2 regions of the Elioraea sp. genome follow, and region 1 is predicted to be linked to the other one. Evidence: predicted binding sites of a transcription regulator. Region 1 holds the regulator's gene; the other holds the start of a gene.

Region 1 (12,468 bases):
CGGCCGCGAACGGAATGATCAGCCGGATCGGGCGCGTCGGAAACGCGGCCTGGCCATGCGCGGCCGATCCCGCCAGTGCGGCGCCGCCTGCGAGCAGCGCCGTGCGTCGTGTCAGCATCACCTGTCTCCCTTTGTCGTCCAGAGTGCCTCGGCTGCCGCGACGGCAGTCTCCCCGTAGTCGCGCACCGCGTTCGCGCGGCTTGTCTTTCCGTCGGCGATGTCCTCGGCGAGCGCGAGCGGGTCGCGCGCCGCCGGATCGCCGAGCCCGGCACCGCCGGGTGTCTCGACCCGCGCGGCCGCGCCCGTCCGCATCGGGATCGCCGTGATCCCCGCGCCGAGCGCCTGTGGCGGACCATCGGTCGGCAGGAACACCACCTCGGCCGGGCCGCCGTCGCGCCCGCCCTCCAGACCGGGCGCCACGGCGATGTGCCCGTCCGAGCGCGCGGTGAACAGCGTGTCGTCGGCGCGCGAGCGGATCTGGCGCAGGATCCCGAGGCCCCCGCGCCAGCGCCCGGCGCCGCCGCTGTCCTCGACCAGCGCGTACTGATCCACCAGCACGGGGTACTCGATCTCCATCGCCTCGGCCGGCAGGTTGGAGCTGTTCGTGACGTGCACGTGCGAGGCTTCCATGCCGTCCTGCCCGTGCATCGCGCCGATCCCGCCGCCGAGCGTCTCGATATAGACATAGGTGCCGCCGGGGCGCTGGCCCGACAGCACCATCGCGGGCACGGAGTCGTTGCTCGCGGCGAGCTTGCGCTCCGGCGGCGCCACCTGGTTCAGCGCGGCGATGATCGCGCCGGCCACGCGGTTCGCGGTGATCGCGCGCGTGCAGGTCGCGGCGGGGAAGCGCGGGTTGACGATCGTGCCCTCGGGCGCGGTGATCGCGATGCCGCCGAACAGCCCGCTGTTGGGCGGGATCTCCGGGTCGAGCATGGTCTTGACCGCATAGGCGCAGGTGGCTTCCAGGCCGCTCCGCGACAGGTTCAGCGCGCCGCGCGCCTGCGGGCCGGTGCCCTCGAAGTCGATCAGGATGTCCGAGCCGCGGATCGTCACCGCCACGCGGATCGGCAGCAGTTCGCTGCCCGCGACACCGTCGCCATCCATCCAGCGCTCGCCGCGACAGGTGCCGTCCGGCAGCGCGGCGATGCGCGCGCGCAGGCGCCGCCGCGTGTAGCGCAGCAGGTCCTCCACACTGCGCTCGACCGCCTCGATCCCCTCGGCCGCGACCAGCCGCGCGACCAGCTCCGCGCCGCGCTGGTTCACCGCCACCTGGACGCGGAGATCGAGCGCACGCTCCTCCGGCTCGCGCGTGTTGTGCGCGATCATGTTGAGCAGGTCCTCGTCGATCCGGTGCTCGCGCGTGAAGCGCATCACCGGGATGCGGATGCCCTCCTCGAAGATCGAGCGCGCGCTCTGCGACATCGAGCCCGGGTGCGGTCCGCCGACATCAGAGTGGTGGCCGACATTGGCGGCGAAGAAGCGCACGCGCCCGCCGTGGAAGATCGGCGTGACGATGGTGATGTCGGGCTGGTGCGTGCCGTGGGCGAGGAACACGTCGTTGCAGATGAACGCGTCGCCCTCCGCCATCGCGTCGACGGGATAGCGATCGAGCACCGAGACGACGCTGCCGAGCAGCGAGCCGAGATGCATCGGCATGTGCGCGGCCTGGGTGACGCAGCGCCCCTCCGCGTCGAGCAGGCCGACTGAGCAGTCCTTGCGCTCCTTGATGTTGGTCGAGAAGGAGGAGCGCACCAGCGCGTTGCCCATCTCCTCGGAGATCGACAGCAGCCGGTTGGCGAAGACCTCCATCGCGATCGGGTCCTCGGCGAGGCCGGAGGAGAGGTCGTCAGGCATGGGCGTCCTCCGTCGCCGCGTGGCGGCCGGCCACGGCGGTCGCGCTGCGCATCACCAGGTTGCCCTCGGCATCGAGGGTGGTCGATTGGCCGGGGGCGACGATCAGCGTGGCGCTCATCTCCTCGATGATCGCCGGGCCGTCCACCGTCAGCCCGATCGCGAGCCGGTCACGATCCAGCACGGGCGTGGCCAGCCAGCCCTCGCGGGCGCCGAAATAGACGCGCCGCTCGCCGAGCAGCGCATCGGCGATCGTGCCGCCCTCAGGCGGCGGCGTGGGGTGTCCGCGCGGCACCTGGCCGACCGCGGTGACCCGGCAGTTCACCAGTTCCACATCGCGGCCGGGAATGGCGTAGCCGTAGGCCTGCCGATGCGCCTCTGTGAACAGCGCCAGCACGGTCTCGATCGATGCGGCGGCATCGGTGAGCGCGACCGGAACCTCGTGGTTCTGGCCGCGATAGCGCAGGTCGAGTGCTGTGATGAAGCGCCGCCGCGCGGGCGGGATGCGCTCGCCGTCGAGCCAGGCCTCGGCGTCTGTGCGCATCGCGGCGAAGACCGCGCTGGCCTCCTGCCATCCTTCGGAATCGAGCGGGCGGATGCGGCTGCGCACGAAATCGAGTGACACGTCGGCCAGCAGGATGCCGCGCGCGCAGAGCGTGCCTGGCTCGCGCGGCACGACGATGGTCTGAATGCCGCACTCCGCCGCGACATCGGCCGCGTGCAGCGGTCCCGCGCCGCCATAGGCGAACAGCGCGAACCGCTCGGGCGCGAAGCCGCGCTCGGTGGTGACGGTACGGATCGCGCGGCCCATGTTCGCCACCGCCACGCGGATGATGCCGAGTGCGGCCTCCTCGAGCGGCAGGTCGAGCGGCCGCGCGACGCGCTCCTCGATCACCGCGCGCGCGGCCGCCGCATCGACCGTCATGCGTCCGCGCAGCAGCGCGACCGGATCGAGCCGGCCGAGCACGATGTTGGCATCCGTCAGCGTCGCCTCGGTGCCGCCGCGGCCATAGGCGGCCGGGCCGGGATCGGCGCCGACGCTGTGCGGACCGACCTTCAAGGCGCCCCCCTCGTCGATCCAGGCGACCGAGCCGCCGCCGGCGCCGATCACGTGGATGTCGATGCTGGGGACGCGCACCGGGTGGCCCGCGGCCGGGCGCGCGCCGGTCGCGACCGTGGCGCCGTCCACCACCACGGAGACGTCGGTCGAGGTGCCGCCGACATCGAAGGTGACGAGATCGCGGAACCCGGTCTCCTCGCCGATCACCGCCGAGCCCTTCACGCCGGCGGCAGGCCCCGAGAGGCAGGTGCGCACGGGCGCGACGCGCGCGGTCTCGACCGACATCAGCCCGCCATTGGAATGGATCGTGTAGGGTGCCACCGGCACGCCGACCCCGGCGACGCGGTCGAGCAGGCGCTCGAGATAGGTCGAGACGCGCGGCCCGACATAGGTGTTGAGCACCGTGGTCGAGAACCGGTCGAACTCGCGGAACTCCGGCGAGATCTCGCTCGAGAGCGAGATGTAGGCGTCGGGAAGGATGCGCGCGACGAGATCGCGCGCCGCCTGCTCGTGCTTCGGGTCGCGCCAGGCGTGGAGGAAGCAGATCGCCACCGCCTCCACGCACGCCTCCGCGAGTTTCCGCGCCAGCGTCTCGATCTCAGCCGGATCGAGCGGCGACAACACCGCGCCCTCGGCCGCCATCCGCTCAGACACTTCCAGCCGCCGCCGACGCGGCACCAGCGGCACCGGACGCTTGACGCGGTAGTCGTAGAGATGCGGGCGGGTCTGCCGGCCGATCTCCAGCACGTCCCGGAAGCCCTGCGTGGTCAGCATCCCCGTGCGCGAGCCCTTGCGCTCGATCACCATGTTGGTGGCGACGGTCGTGCCGTGGCCGAGAAACCCCACCTCGCTCGCCCGCCGGCCGATCAGGTCGAGCAGCTCGGCGATGCCGGTCGCGATCGCGCGCGAGGGGTCGTCGGGCGTCGAGGGCACCTTGTGGAAGGCGATGTGGCCGGTCGCATCGTCCACCACCGCGAGGTCGGTGAAGGTGCCGCCGACATCGACACCGATGCGGAGCGAGGAGGTCGCGGCAACGCTCATCGGCGATCGGCTCCGGACGGGCGAGAGGCGCACCGGGCGCCGCGCCGGGCCGTCCCTCCGACCGCTGCGTCCTGGCGGGCAGGATGGGGTGAACCCCTCGTGGTGTCGAATGCAATCTTTGCAGCATTTGTTGCATACTGTGCAACATGAGCATCGACCTCGAAGGGCTGCGCACCTTCATCGCGGTCGCGGAGGCCGGCGGGCTCACCGCGGCGACCGGACGGCTCGGGCGGACCGTTCCGGCGCTGTCGCGACGGATCGCCCGGCTCGAGGAGCAGCTTGGCGTGCGGCTGTTCGACCGCTCCACGCGCGACTTCCGGCTGACCCGCGCGGGCACCGCGCTGCTGGATTCCGGGCGGCGTGTGCTCGACGACCTGAGCGGTGCCATCGCGGTGATCCGCGAGCAGGAGGAGGCGACACGGCGCGAGATCACAATCGCCGCCTTCGGCACGATCTCGTATTTCCTGCTGCCGCGCACGATCCTTGCGTTCCAGGAGCGGTTTCCCGGCACGCGGATCCACATCCGAGAGCTCTCGTCGCCCGAGGTGATCGACGCGGTGGCGCGTCGCGCTGTTGACCTCGGCCTGGCAATCAAGGGCCCTTTGCCGCCAGGCGTGGTGTTCACGACGCTGCTGCGCGATCCGTTCGTGCTGGTCTGCACCGCGGCCTCGCGCTTCGCAGGGCGCCGGCGCGTTGCCTGGGCCGAGCTCGCCGGCGAGCGGCTGGTCGGTTTCAGTGCCGGCACGATCAACCGCGCCGTGCTCGACCGGGCGCTGCACGCGCGCGGCGTCCGCGTGCACTGGCACTACGAGGTGCAGCAATTGCCGACGGCGCTCGGCCTGATCGAGCAGGGGCTCGGCCTGCTCACCTTGCCGCTGAGCGCCCTCGCCGCCACCAAGGACCCGGCCCTTCAGGCGATCATGCTGACCAGGCCCGCGGTCGAGCGGGTGATCGGGCTGGTGCGCCGGCGCGACGAGCCGCGATCGGACGCCATCACGGCGTTCGTCGACAGTCTGATGCAGGTCGTCCGTGGCGAGCAGCCCGTCCCCGCACCGGCCGCGCCCGGCGCTCGTCCGGCCGGCCCGAAGCGGCTCCCGCACGCGGGGGCGTGAACAGCGCGACCAGGCGGCGCGGCGCCCCGCCTCCGATCCGAGAGGGTCCGACCTGGGGCCTGCCGCAATGCGCCGCCGCGAGGCGGTCTGCCGGCCGGGCCGTGACGCGATCCGGCCGATTCCGCGCAGCGTCAGCATGCGTCAGAAACAGCCGCATGAAATTGCCATACGATCGCACCTCATTACTCTGCTGTATCGTGAAGTTGTCCGGTCTGTTAAGATGTTCCTGCAAGTCAAGTGGGGGAATACAAATGCACGCATGTTCCAGATTCTGGCTTCGTCTACTGGCGCTTGTATTCATACTGGGCACCACAACGCAGGGTCCGTCACGCGCCGCCACGTCAACCTTCCTGGACGCTGCCGCCTGGCTCAGCGCCGTCGCCGGTTTGCCTGGGCACGGGCTCACGGCACTGCCCGCGGCACCGCTCGACCGGATGACGTTCTCGGATGCCCACGGACCCTGGACGCACGACAACCAGACCGTGAACTACCTCGACTCCGACGGCTCGCCGGCGACGTCCACCCGGACCGCGCTGTACCTCGGCGGCAACCCTCACCCGCAGTACTTCGCAGGGCCGGGGCCGTTTCCCGCCGCCGGGTCGTGGGAGGGCGGGTTCTTCATCCTGTTCGGCTGCTACACGGCCGTGCACCCCTGCATCGGGCTGCGGACGATCGAGATCGATCTCGGACAGGAGGTGCTCGGCTTCGGGGGGCTGCTCGACTACTACAAGGGATACATGGACTTCTCGCCCGGACCTGGTCTCGTGCCGATCCCGCTGCTCGCGGACGCCTACGCGGCGTCAGGCGGCGTCAGCCCTTCCGGCGCTCCGAGCGACAGGTTCTTCAACGACTTCTTCGGCGTCATCTTCGACCAGCCGACCAGCGTGATCCGCCTCGCATGGTGGGAGGACCAGCACATGGACGACACCTCGTCGGTCCGCTTCACCAGCACGTTCCTCGTGACCGCCATGCCCGTGCCGGAGCCCGGCGCCGTGGGCCTGTTGGCGGCCGCCCTGCTGGGGCTGATCACCATCCGCCGCGCGCCCCTTCCTGCCACGGCGCGACGGCGAGGCGGGTAACGGCGCGCCGCGGCGCCCGATGCGCCTGGGGAATGCCCAACACCCCGATCGTCGCCGCGGTCCGCTGCATTGGGGCGCTGCGCGCCCCCCTGGAAACACGAGTGGGGGACCACGCTGGTCCCCCACACCCCCTGCATCACCTACGCCCAGTCCTGACGCGGCCGCCAGCTACACTCCCCCATCGCGCCCGACAGGCCCCCCTTCAAACCGGGCGTAAAGCGATAAAGTCGTAAAGTGATAAAGCGCCGGCTCAGCCCAGCCGGTCACCCAGCTTCGCGAACGCGCGCGCCCGATGGCTGATCGCGTGCTTCGTCTCGGGGTCCATCTCGCCGAAGGTCTCGACATGGCCCTCGGGAACGAACATCGGGTCGTAGCCGAAGCCCTGCGACCCCCGCGGCGGCCACGTCCAGGTGCCGTCCACCCGCCCCTCGAAGGTCTCGACCTGCCCGTCGGGCCACGCGAGCGCAAGACAGCAGGTGAACCAGGCGACCTCGTCCTCGGGCTCGCCGATGCGAGCGCGGGTCAACGCCATCGCCACCCCATAGTCGCGCGTGCCGTCCGGAAGCCGGGCCCAGTCGGCGGTGTGCACGCCCGGCGCGCCATTCAGCGCAGCGACCGAGAAGCCGGAATCATCGGCGAGCGCCGGCAGCTCGGCCGCGCGCGCAGCCGCGAGCGCCTTGATCGTCGCGTTCTCGGCGAAGGTCGCGCCGGTCTCGTCCGGCTCGGGCAGGCCGAGCGCCGGCGCGCCCACCGCCTCGATCCCGAACGGCGCGAGCAGCGCGGCGATCTCGGCAAGCTTGCCCGCGTTGTGGCTCGCCACCACCAGCTTCTCGCCGCGCGCGAGCCGCCGCTCAGTCACCGAGCGCCTCCGCTTGCGCCTTGAACAGCGCCGCGCACCCGACCTTCGCCAGCGCCATCAGCGCATCCACCTCCTCCGGGCGCATCGGGCGCTTCTCGGCCGTCGCCTGCACCTCGACCAGCCCCCCGTCGGCGGTCAGCACGAAATTGCCGTCGGCCTCCGCCTCGCTGTCCTCGGCGTAGTCGAGATCGAGCACCGGCGTGCCCTTGAACAGGCCGCAGGAGACGGCCGCGACCTGGCTGCGCACGGGCGAGGTCGCCAGCACGCGGTTCTTCACCACCTTGCGGAAGGCGAGGCTGAGCGCGACCCAGGCGCCGGTGATCGCCGCCGTGCGCGTGCCGCCATCGGCCTGGATCACATCGCAGTCGAGCGTGACGGTCATCTCGCCCATCGCCTTGAGGTCGATCACCGAGCGCATGGAGCGGCCGATCAGGCGCTGGATCTCCTGGGTGCGGCCGGACTGCTTGCCCCGTGCAGCCTCGCGCTCGGTCCGCGTGTGGGTGGACCGTGGCAGCATGCCGTACTCGGCGGTGACCCAGCCCTGTCCGGAGTTGCGCAGGAACGGCGGCACGCGGCCCTCGACCGAGGCCGTGCACAGCACGTGGGTATGGCCGAACTTGACGAAACAGGAGCCCTCGGCGTGGCGGATCGGGTTGATCTGCAGGATCACGGGGCGAAGGGCATCGGGCGCGCGGCCGGACGGGCGCATGGGGTCTCCTGGGACACGAGAGCGAGCGCGGACCATAGCCCCGGCGCAGCAGCCGCGCGAGGGCGCGCGTTGACCGGGCCGTACCCCGTCCATACGTTGATCTCGGCAAAGGTCGTGACCCATGACAAAGGCTGCTGACGCCTCACCGCGCGCCGAGGAGCAGGGGCTGCCCGGACGCTCGGCGCTGATCCTGCGCGAGATCGTCGAGGCGTATGTCCAGACCGGCGAACCGGTGGGCTCCCGCACGCTCTCGCGCCGGCTGCCGGTCGCGCTCTCGCCGGCGACGATCCGCAACGTGATGGCTGATCTGGAGGAGTGCGGGCTGATCTTCGCCCCGCACACCTCAGCCGGCCGGCTGCCGACCGACCGGGGTCTCCGGCTGTTCGTGGACGGGCTCCTGGAGCGCGGCGCGTTGAGCGCCGAGGAGGAGGAGGCGATCGCGGCGCGCTGTACGGCGGAGGGCCGCTCGATCGAGGAGATGCTGGCCGAAGCCTCGGGCGTGCTTGCGGGGCTGAGCCAAGCGGCCGGGCTGGTGCTGGCGCCGAAGAGCGAGAGCCCGCTGCGCCATGTCGAGTTCGTGGCGCTCGGGCCCGGCCGCGTGCTCGCGGTGCTGGTGAGCGAGGACGGCACGGTCGAGAACCGCGTGATCGAAGCGCCGCAGGGCCTCCCGCCCTCGACCCTGGTCCAGGCCTCGAACTACGTGAATGCGCGGCTCGGCGGGCGCACGCTCGATGAGGTCCGGCGCGCGATCGAGGAGGAGATCGCGGCCCACCGTACAGAGCTCGACGCGCTCTCGTCCAAGGTGGTGGAGGCCGGGCTGGCGACCCGCTCGGGCGGGGTCTCTGGCGGGGCGCTGATCATCCGCGGCCAGGCGCGTCTGCTTGCCGATGTCACCGCGCTCGCGCAGCTCGACGCGATCCGCACCCTGTTCGAGCGGCTGGAGGCGAAGGAGACGCTGCTCCAGCTCCTGGAGCTCGCGCAGCAGTCCGACGGGGTGCAGATCTTCATCGGCGCCGAGAACCGGCTGTTCGAGACCGCCGGCGTGACCATGATCGTCTCGCCCTACCGCAACACGCGCGAGAAGGTGGTCGGCGCGATCGGCGTGATCGGGCCGACGCGCATCAACTACGGCCGGATCATCCCGGCGGTGGACTACACGGCGAAAGTGATCGGCCGGCTGCTCGGCTGAGCCGGCGCCCACATGCCGTGAGCCGCGTCACATCGCGCGGCAGACAACAAACGGAAACATGGCGGTGCAACCGTTCCAGCCGGTCGCGACAATCCGCGACCCGGAGGCCGCTCCCGCCGGCCCTCCGCGAAGGAGGAGAGACCCGCCGCCATGCTGCTTGATGCGTCGATCCCCGCCCGCCACCCGGCCGCGGTCGCCGGGTTCATCGCCGAGCTCTGGGGCACCCAGGCGGTGCCCTTGCCGCCCGTGCCCGGACGGTTCGTCGCCCTTGCCGGCGACGGCACCGGTGCGGGGATCGAGATCCACCCGATCGGCCTAGGCCAGGTGCGGAACTGGAACGGCACCGCTACCGGTCCCGTGCCGGCCGGCGCCGCGACCGCGACCCGGCTGGTGATCGGCACCGCGCTCGATGAATCGGAGGTCCACCTCGCGGCCGGGATGCGCGGCTGGCAGAGCCGCCCGGCGGTCCGGCGCGCCGAGGGTCGCGCGTGGGGAGTGATCGAGGTCTGGGTCGAGGAGCGGCTGCTGGTCGAGGCGCTGACCCCGGCGATGCAGAGGGCGTTCCGCGCCGCCCGCGCGGGTCTCGGCGCCGCGGACGAAACGATGGCCTCGGCGACCCGACACGTCCTGATGGTTGCTGCCTGATGGGGAGTCCTCGCGTCTACGACATCGGCTCGCACAGGGTCACGATCCTGCTCGATGCCGCCGCCACGGGCGGCGCGCTCGGCCTTGTCGAGATCGCCGTACCGCCCGGCAGCGGCCCCCTGCCGCATGTGCATGGGCGTGAGGATGAAACCTACCACGTGCTCTCGGGTGAGCTGGTGTTCACGGTCGACGGCGAGCGTCATGTCGTGCGCGCCGGCGAGACCGCGTTCGGCCCGCGCGGCATCCCGCACGAGTTCCACAACGAGGGAGCCGAGACCGCCCGGATCCTGGTGGCCCTGACGCCCGGCGGGTTCGAGGAGTACTTCGCCGAGTGCGGCACACCCTCGGCGCCGGACCGCCCACCTGCCCCGGCATCGCCCGACCTGCTGACCCGGCTCGTCGGCATCGCGCCGCGCTACGGCATCACCTTCGTCCCGCCGGCCCGTTGACCGGGGCGGGCGCGCGCATGGCAGTGCCGCGCGGGGCTTCCCTTCGCGGCGTGCGGGACCTAAGTCTGCCGCAGCATGCAGAACCCTGACGACACCACCCGGCCGGGCGAGATGCCCGGCGCCGACGAGCCCGTCGGCTCTCCCGAGTCGCTGATGGAAGAGGCCGCGAGCCGAATCCGTGCGCTCGAGGCCGAGGCCGCCGAGTACAAGGACAAGTGGCTGCGCGCCGAGGCCGAGACCCAGAACGCGCGTGCGCGCGCGCGTCGAGACGTCGAGGACGCGCGCAACTTCGCCGTCCAGCGCTTCGCGCGCGACGTGGTCGAGGTGATCGAGACGCTGGAGCGCGCGATCGCCAGCCTGCCGGCCCAGGCCGAGGACGAGCCGGCTGTGCTGGCCAAGATCCGCGAGGGGATCGAGGCGACCCAACGGATGTTCCTCGCCACCGTTGAACGCAACGGCGTGTCACGGGTCGAGGCGCAGGGTGCGAAGTTCGATCCCGAGCTGCATCAGGCGATGGCGGAGGCGCCGTCGCCCACCGTGCCCGCCGGCCACGTCGCCCAGGCCTGGACCCCCGGCTGGACGCTGAACGGGCGCCTGCTCAAGCCTGCGATGGTGGTGGTCTCGACAGGAGGCGCCCAGTCGGCGGCCGAGGAGCCGCCATCAGGCGGAACCGTCGATACCACGGCCTGAGGGCCCCTGCTCCGTTCGCTGCGGGCCTTGTCTCGCCCGGACCCGCTCAATACATGCACGAGGCGAGATGATCCGGTCGCCCGGGCCCGCAGGCGCGGGCGAACTGGATGATGTGCAGAACCCGTGATCCATCGGGGGACGCGACGGGCGCCGGCTCGGGCCCAAGTGTCCCGCCAGCAAAGGAAGACCCCATGAGCAAAGTGATCGGTATCGACCTCGGCACCACCAACTCCTGCGTGGCGGTGATGGAGGGCAAGGACGTCCGCGTGATCGAGAACGCGGAAGGTGCCCGCACCACGCCCTCGATGGTGGCCTTCGCCGACAGCGGCGAACGGCTGGTCGGCCAGTCGGCCAAGCGCCAGGCGGTGACCAACCCCACCAACACGCTCTACGCGATCAAGCGCCTTATCGGCCGGCGCTTCGACGACCCGGTGGTGGCGAAGGACGTGGGCCTCGTCCCGTACAAGATCATCCGTGCCGACAACGGTGATGCCTGGACTGAGGTGCGCGGCGAGCGCTACTCGCCGAGCCAGATCTCGGCCTTCATCCTCGGCAAGATGAAGGAGACCGCCGAGGCCTATCTCGGCGAGAAGGTGACCCAGGCGGTCATCACCGTGCCGGCCTACTTCAACGACAGCCAGCGCCAGGCGACCAAGGACGCCGGCCGGATCGCCGGGCTCGAAGTGCTGCGCATCATCAACGAGCCCACCGCGGCGGCGCTCGCCTACGGCATGGACAAGAAGAAGTCCGGCACGATCGCGGTCTACGACCTCGGCGGCGGGACCTTCGACATCTCGGTGCTCGAGATCGGCGACGGCGTGTTCGAGGTGAAGGCCACCAATGGCGACACGTTCTTGGGCGGCGAGGACTTCGACAAGCGGGTGATCGACTGGCTCGCAGACGAGTTCCGGCGCGACCAGGGCATCGACCTGCGCAACGACAAGCTTGCGCTGCAGCGGCTGAAGGAGGCCGCCGAGAAGGCGAAGATCGAGCTCTCCTCGTCCAAGGAGACCGAGGTCAACCTGCCCTTCATCACCGCCGACGCCTCGGGGCCCAAGCACCTGGTGATGAAGCTCAGCCGCGCCAAGCTCGAGTCGCTGGTCGACGACCTGATCAGCAAGACGCTCGAGCCCTGCCGCGCCGCCCTGAAGGACGCCGGCGTGACGGCGGGCGAGATCGACGAGGTGATCCTGGTCGGCGGCATGACGCGGATGCCGAAGATCATCGAGACGGTGAAGTCGTTCTTCGGCCGTGAGCCCGCGCGCAACGTCAACCCGGACGAGGTGGTCGCGGTGGGTGCCGCGATCCAGGGTGCCGTGCTGAAGGGCGAGGTGAAGGACGTCCTGCTGCTGGACGTCACCCCGCTCTCGCTCGGCATCGAGACGCTGGGCGGCGTGTTCACCCGGCTGATCGACCGCAACACCACGATCCCGACGCGCAAGAGCCAGATCTTCTCGACCGCGGACGACAACCAGACAGCCGTGACCATCAAGGTCTATCAGGGCGAGCGCGAGATGGCGGCCGACAACAAGGCGCTCGGCCAGTTCGACCTGGTCGGCATCCCGCCCGCGCCGCGCGGCGTGCCACAGATCGAGGTCACCTTCGATATCGACGCCAACGGCATCGTCTCGGTCTCGGCCAAGGACAAGGCGACCAACAAGGAGCAGCAGATCCGCATCCAGGCCTCGGGCGGGCTCTCCGAACAGGAGATCCAGCGCATGGTGAAGGAGGCTGAGGCGAACGCCGCGGCCGACAAGAAGCGCCGCGAGGCGGTCGAGGCGCGC
Region 2 (6,140 bases), on a different contig from region 1:
CACTGTTGCCGTGCGGGGCGACGATCGTGACGGGCACGCCGAACCGCGCGCCTGCATAGGCGAGCGACTGACCGTGATTGCCGCGCGTGGCCGAGACGATGCCGGGGCAATCGGGACGCTCGCGCTTCAACCGCTCCAGATAGACGAGCCCGCCGCGCAGCTTGAAGGCGCCGGTGGGTGTGTGGTTCTCGTGCTTGACCCACACCTCGCATCCCGTCCGCGCGGCAAGCAGCGGCCACCGATACTGCGGTGTCGGCGGCATGTGGCTGTGGACGAGCGCGGCGGCGGCCTCGAGTGCAGGGAGATCGAACATGCGGCGAGCCTCGCCCGGAATGCACGCAAACGAAAGGGCCGCACCCTCGCGGATGCGGCCCGCGCGGATCAGCGTGCGCTCAAGTGGCGCGGAGATTCGTCGCGGCGGGCTTGCCGCGCTCCATGCTCACCTCGAAGCTGACCTTCTGACCCTCGTTCAGCCCGGTCAGGCCTGCCGCCTGCACCGCAGTGATGTGCACGAACACGTCCTTGCCGCCCTGGTCGGGCACGATGAACCCGAAGCCCTTGGTGGCGTTGAACCACTTCACAGTACCTGTGGCCATGCGGCCCTCCTCTGCTGCCAAGCACCGCCGCGGCGCGGCGGACAACCGGGTCCGGAGAGAAAGCCATCAGCCGCTCGGTAGCCCGGAAGCCAGAGAGGAGGCGAGGTCAGTCAAGCCAAACGCACGATTGCGCATCCAGGGAACACGCCCCTGCCGGTGAGGGTCAAGCCAAAACGATAAAGGGGCCGCCCCCTGCGGGGCGGCCCCTCCGATCGCGTGGACCGGATGGCGCGCGCTCAGAGCGCGCGCAGCATCCCGGCGGCCGCCTTGCCGCGCTCCATGCTGACCTCGTAGCTGACCTTCTGGCCCTCGTTCAGCCCCTGGAGGCCTGCCGCCTGCACGGCGGTGATGTGCACGAACACATCCTTGCCGCCCGCATCGGGAACGATGAAGCCGAAGCCCTTGGTCGCGTTGAACCACTTCACGGTGCCTGTGGCCATGTGGCCCTCCTTCACAGCACGTCACGCGGTGAGACGATCGCACCGCGTCTGGACAACCGGGTTTTTCGGAAGCGAGGGCCGAAGACGCCCGGGGGTGCCGGAGAGCCAAGCCAAGGCAAGCGAAACGCACGATTGCAGGGGCGATAGGCGCAGGTCGGAGCCCGCGGGTCAAGGATAATCCGTGCTGGCGTCGTGGCGCCAAAACAAAGGGGGGCGCCCAGAAGGGCGCCCCCCGCACATCAGCGGTAGACGGGCGATCAGACGTCGCCGATCGGCACAGCCGATCAGAAGTCCATGTCGCCCATGCCGCCACCCGGCGGGCCACCGGCCGGGGCCTTCTTCTCCGGACGCTCGGCCACCATCGCCTCGGTGGTGATCAGCAGCGAGGCAACCGAGGCCGCATCCTGCAGCGCGGTGCGCACGACCTTGGTCGGGTCAATGATGCCGGCCTTGACGAGGTCCTTGAACTCGCCCGCCTGCGCGTCATAGCCCCAGTTGTAGTCGTCGTTGTCGAGCACCTTGCCGAGGATGACCGCGCCGTCCTCGCCCGCGTTCTCGCTGATCTGGCGCAGCGGGCTGGTGATCGCACGCTTGACGATGTCGACGCCGAAGCGCTGATCGTCGTTCTCGACCTTGATCTTGCCCAGGATCGCGGTCGCGCGCGCGAGTGCGGCGCCGCCACCCGGCAGGATCCCCTCCTCGACGGCCGCGCGGGTCGCGTGCAGCGCGTCGTCGACGCGGTCCTTGCGCTCCTTCACCTCGACCTCGGTCGAGCCGCCGACGCGGATCACGGCCACGCCGCCGGCGAGCTTCGCCAGCCGCTCCTGCAGCTTCTCGCGGTCGTAGTCCGAGGTGGTCTCCTCGATCTGCGCCTTGATCTGGTTGCAGCGGCCCTGGATGTCGGACTTCTTGCCGACACCCTCGACGATTGTGGTGTTCTCCTTCTCGATCAGCACCTTCTTCGCCTTGCCGAGCATGTTCAGCGTGACGTTCTCGAGCTTGATGCCGAGATCCTCGCTGATCACCTGGCCGCCGGTGAGGATCGCGATGTCCTCGAGCATCGCCTTGCGGCGATCACCGAAGCCAGGCGCCTTGACGGCCGCGACCTTGAGCCCGCCGCGCAGCTTGTTCACCACCAGCGTGGCGAGCGCCTCGCCCTCGACATCCTCGGCCACGATCAGCAGCGGCTTGCCCGACTGAACCACCGCCTCGAGCAGCGGCAGCATCGGCTGCAGGCCCGAGAGCTTCTTCTCGTGGATCAGGATGTAGGGATTGTCGAGTTCGGCCGTCATCTTCTCCGCGTTGGTGATGAAGTACGGAGAGACGTAGCCGCGGTCGAACTGCATGCCCTCGACGACGTCGAGCTCGGTCTGGATGCCCTTGGCCTCCTCGACCGTGATCACGCCCTCGTTGCCGACCTTCTCCATCGCCTTGGCGATCATCTCGCCGATATCCCGCTCGCCGTTGGCTGCGATCGCGCCGACCTGGGCGACCTCGGCGGAGGTCGAGATCTTCTTCGACTTCTTCTTGAGCTCCTCGACGATCGAGCCGACGGCCTTGTCGATGCCGCGCTTCAGGTCCATCGGGTTCATCCCGGCCGCGACCGCCTTCGCGCCCTCGCGCACGATCGACTGCGCGAGCACGGTGGCCGTCGTGGTGCCGTCACCGGCGACGTCGTTGGTCTTCGAGGCCACCTCGCGCACCATCTGCGCGCCCATGTTCTCGAACTTGTCGGCGAGCTCGATCTCCTTGGCGACGGTCACGCCGTCCTTGGTGATCCGGGGCGCGCCGAAGCTCTTGTCGAGCACGACGTTGCGGCCCTTGGGACCGAGCGTCACCTTCACGGCATCGGCCAGGATGTCGACGCCGCGCAGCATGCGCGTGCGCGCATCCGCGCCAAACCTCACGTCCTTTGCAGGCATGTCCTCACACCTTCGTTCTGTTCAGGGATTCGGGGATCAGGGAGCGTTCAGGCGGCCTTCTTGCGCGCGGCAGGGATCTCGACGATCCCCATGATGTCGCTCTCCTTCATGATCAACAGCTCCTCGCCGTCGATCTTGACCTCGGTGCCGGACCACTTGCCGAACAGCACCCGGTCGCCTTCCTTCACGTCGAGCTTCACGAGCTCGCCCTTCTCGTTGCGCCCGCCGGGGCCGACGGCGACGATCTCGCCCTCCATCGGCTTCTCCTTCGCGGTGTCAGGGATGATGATGCCGCCGGAGGTCTTCTCCTCGGCAGTGATACGCCGCACCACCACCCGGTCGTGCAGGGGACGGAACTTCATCGGATGTCTCCGTAGATGGCCCTGGAAGTTGGGAATCCCCCCGGCCGAGAGGCCGCCACGCATCGCTGCTAGCACTCCCTCCCGAGGAGTGCCAACGATCTAGGCGAGCCCAGCGCACAAGTCAAGACTGGCAGCACTCGCGGCAAGACGCTGCCAACTATCTGAAATCGCTCGTTTTTAGTTCTCCTGCCAGCAACCGTGTGGCATGATTCAGCGCATGGAGGGGGAGAAACCGGTCACCGGCGGGCAACCCGCCATGGAGGAGACAGACTAGGATGTCCGGTTCCGTGATCGAACGGCAGCTGATGGGGTATCGGCTGACCACCGCGCAGATCCTCTACCACCTGCCCGATCATCCCGGGCTGCTGCAGACCTACATCTGGCAGGATTTCGACCTTGCCCCGGGTTTCCCGGAACTCAGCCGCTTCCTTGCCTTCTGGCAGCGCGAGCTGGATGGCAAGCTGCACTCGGTCAGGGTGGCCTCGGCCGCGCTCGTCCGTCCAGCCGAGCTCCGCTACGCCGGCGGGCAGCTCAGCCTGCACTGAGCGCGGGGCGCGCATCCATCAGCCGGGCGACGATCGCCCGGCGGACCACCGGCAGCGCCGCACCCGCGCCGATCAGCGCCGCACGGGCGAGCCGCGCCGGGGCACGGTGGTCGCCATAGAGCCGGGCGACCGCGTTGGTAGCCAGGAACAGTGGCAGCGTCGCCCGTCGATGCGCCGAAGCGTAGTACGACAGCGCACCGCTCGCCCCAGGATCGATGCCGCGCGCCACGGCACGCCTCAGTTCCGCGGCCAGCAGCACGGCGCCCGACAGCCCGAAATTGAACCCGTGCGCGGTCACCGGATGCATTCCCACCGCCGCGTCGCCGAGCAGGGCGAAGCGGCGCCCGGCGAAGCGGTGGGCATAGACGGCAACCAGCGGATAGACATGGCGGGTGCTGATCAGCCGCATCGCACCGAGCCGCCGTTCGTAGCGCCGCGCCACCTCCGCGCCGAACGACTCCGGATCGAGCGCCAGCATCCGCGCCGCCTCGTCGGGCGCGAGAGTCAGCACGGCCGAGGAGGCCGCGCCATGCAGCGGCAGCATGGCGATGGTCTGGCGATGGCCGAACCACTCGGTCGCGGTCGCATCGTGGGGCCGCTCATGGGCCATCCGGCAGACGATCATGGAGCGGCCGAAATCCAGCATCTCGGCGCCGATCCCGGCGCGCCGGCGCGCCGCCGAGAAGCGCGAATCGGCCGCCACAACCAGCCGTGCGGCAATCTCCTCGCCGCTGTCGAGCCGCAGCCGCGCTGCCTCGGCCGCCAGCGCGAGGTCGGTGACCTCGCATCCGGCCAGCAGCCGTGTGCCCACCGGCCCGGAGACGGTCTCGAACAGCACCCGCCGGATCGCGTGGTTCGGCACGAGCCGGCCGAGCGGCTCGCCGGACGCGGGCGGCGCGAAGCGGAGCGCGAGCGGGAAGGCGCCATTGATCACCCGCGCCTCGCCGAGTGGGGCGATCTCAGTCTCGGTCAGGCGGTCCCAGGCGCCGAGGTCGCGCAGGATCGCCTGCGAGCGGTGCGTGAGCGCGATCTCGCGGCCGTCGAAGGCAGGCGCAGCGAGGCTTGCCTCCGGGCTGCGCTCGATCAGGGTGACGTCGAGACCACTGCCCTTCAGAGCGACCGCGAGTGCAAGCCCTGCCGGGCCCGCGCCGATGATGGCGACGTCCGTCTGCATGGGTAGCTCCTGCCATGATCGAGCTGCGGCGTCGATGACCTGCCGCAAGACCGCCTCGCTCAGCCGCCGTTGCCCTCCGCCTCCATCGCCCGGCCGGCACGGTGGCGCCTCAGCAGGGCAAGACCGATCGCGGCCGAGACCACGAACAGCGCGACCGCCAGGGCCAGCTGCCACGCCCCGTCCACCCGCACGCCCTTGCCGAGCAGGGCGAACACGAGGGTCTGGGGCACGTAGCCCAGCGCCGAGCCGGCGAGGAAGGGCAGCGGGCTGATCGCGGCCATCCCGGCCAGCAGGTTCAGGGCAAGGTTGTTGCCCACCGGCAGCAGCCGCAGGGCCAGCGTGGCGCCGAACGGGCTGCCCGCCAGAGCGTCGCGGAGCGGGCGCAGCCGGTGGCCGAACCGTCCCGCGAGCCGGCGCTCGGCCCAGCCGCGTCCGACCAGCCGCGCCCAGCCATAGGAGAGCGCGCAGCCGACCACCTGCGCGGCCAGGGCGACGATCGTGCCCTCCAGCGCGCCGAAGGCGTAGCCGCCGAGGAACGCCACTCCCTGGCGCGGTACCCCGGCCGCGGTCGCCGCCGCGCCGATCGCGATGAACACGAGGTCGCCGAGCAAACCCCGGCCGCGGACCCAGTGCTCCACCCAGCCGGCATCGGGCGTGAGACCGACCTCGCGCAGCATCAGCCCGCCAGCCACCAGCCCGGCCGCCAGCACCACGAGCCGGAGGAGGGCCGCGCGGCGCCGTGCCGCGGTCCCGCTCACGGCGCCTCGTCAGGCTCCAGCTCGGGGCGCCGCCCGCGACGCTGCAGCCAGATCACGCCGATCAGGTCGAACAGCGCGACCCCCAGCCGGTCGAGCACGCCGTAGTTCGACTGTCCCCGCAACCGCGGGCGGTGGTGCACGGGCACGCTCCGCACCCGCCCGCCCGCGCGCAGGAACAGCGCCGGCAGGTAGCGGTGCATGTGGTCGAACCGCGGCAGGTCGAGGAAGTCGGCGCGGCGGAACACCTTCAGCCCGCAGCCGGTGTCGGGGGTCGCGTCGCCGAGCAGCCGGGCGCGCACCGCGTTGGCGATCCGGCTCACCCACCGCTTGGTCCGGGTGTCCT

What was found. Region 1 encodes HrcA, which represses chaperone genes, less so after heat shock. Its sites were predicted from a motif close to GTTNGCACTCNCNNNNNGNGAGTGCNAAC; they were not measured.
Region 2: a site for HrcA is predicted at 3,388-3,416, ahead of groES (co-chaperone GroES). Genes of this name have one in related genera too.

The regions. Positions count from the first base shown of each region.
Region 1 covers NZ_JBHYDW010000002.1:56,321-68,788, reverse strand. Annotated here, with positions in the region: gene ACTIFU_RS00845 (Bug family tripartite tricarboxylate transporter substrate binding protein) at 1-118, opposite strand, end outside; gene ACTIFU_RS00840 (hydantoinase B/oxoprolinase family protein) at 118-1,854, opposite strand; gene ACTIFU_RS00835 (hydantoinase/oxoprolinase family protein) at 1,847-3,952, opposite strand; gene ACTIFU_RS00830 (LysR family transcriptional regulator) at 4,099-5,064, shown strand; gene ACTIFU_RS00825 (PEP-CTERM sorting domain-containing protein) at 5,499-6,143, shown strand; gene rdgB (RdgB/HAM1 family non-canonical purine NTP pyrophosphatase) at 6,394-7,002, opposite strand; gene rph (ribonuclease PH) at 6,995-7,711, opposite strand; gene hrcA (heat-inducible transcriptional repressor HrcA) at 7,833-8,900, shown strand; gene ACTIFU_RS00805 (hypothetical protein) at 9,051-9,545, shown strand; gene ACTIFU_RS00800 (cupin domain-containing protein) at 9,545-9,994, shown strand; gene ACTIFU_RS00795 (nucleotide exchange factor GrpE) at 10,070-10,684, shown strand; gene dnaK (molecular chaperone DnaK) at 10,876-12,468, shown strand, end outside.
Region 2 covers NZ_JBHYDW010000188.1:15-6,154, reverse strand. Annotated here, with positions in the region: gene ACTIFU_RS21505 (threonine dehydratase) at 1-313, opposite strand, end outside; gene ACTIFU_RS21500 (cold-shock protein) at 393-596, opposite strand; gene ACTIFU_RS21495 (cold-shock protein) at 833-1,036, opposite strand; gene groL (chaperonin GroEL) at 1,321-2,958, opposite strand; gene groES (co-chaperone GroES) at 3,006-3,320, opposite strand; gene ACTIFU_RS21480 (usg protein) at 3,596-3,865, shown strand; gene ubiM (5-demethoxyubiquinol-8 5-hydroxylase UbiM) at 3,852-5,039, opposite strand; gene ACTIFU_RS21470 (TVP38/TMEM64 family protein) at 5,099-5,797, opposite strand; partial or broken gene ACTIFU_RS21465 (dolichol-phosphate mannosyltransferase) at 5,794-6,140, opposite strand, start outside.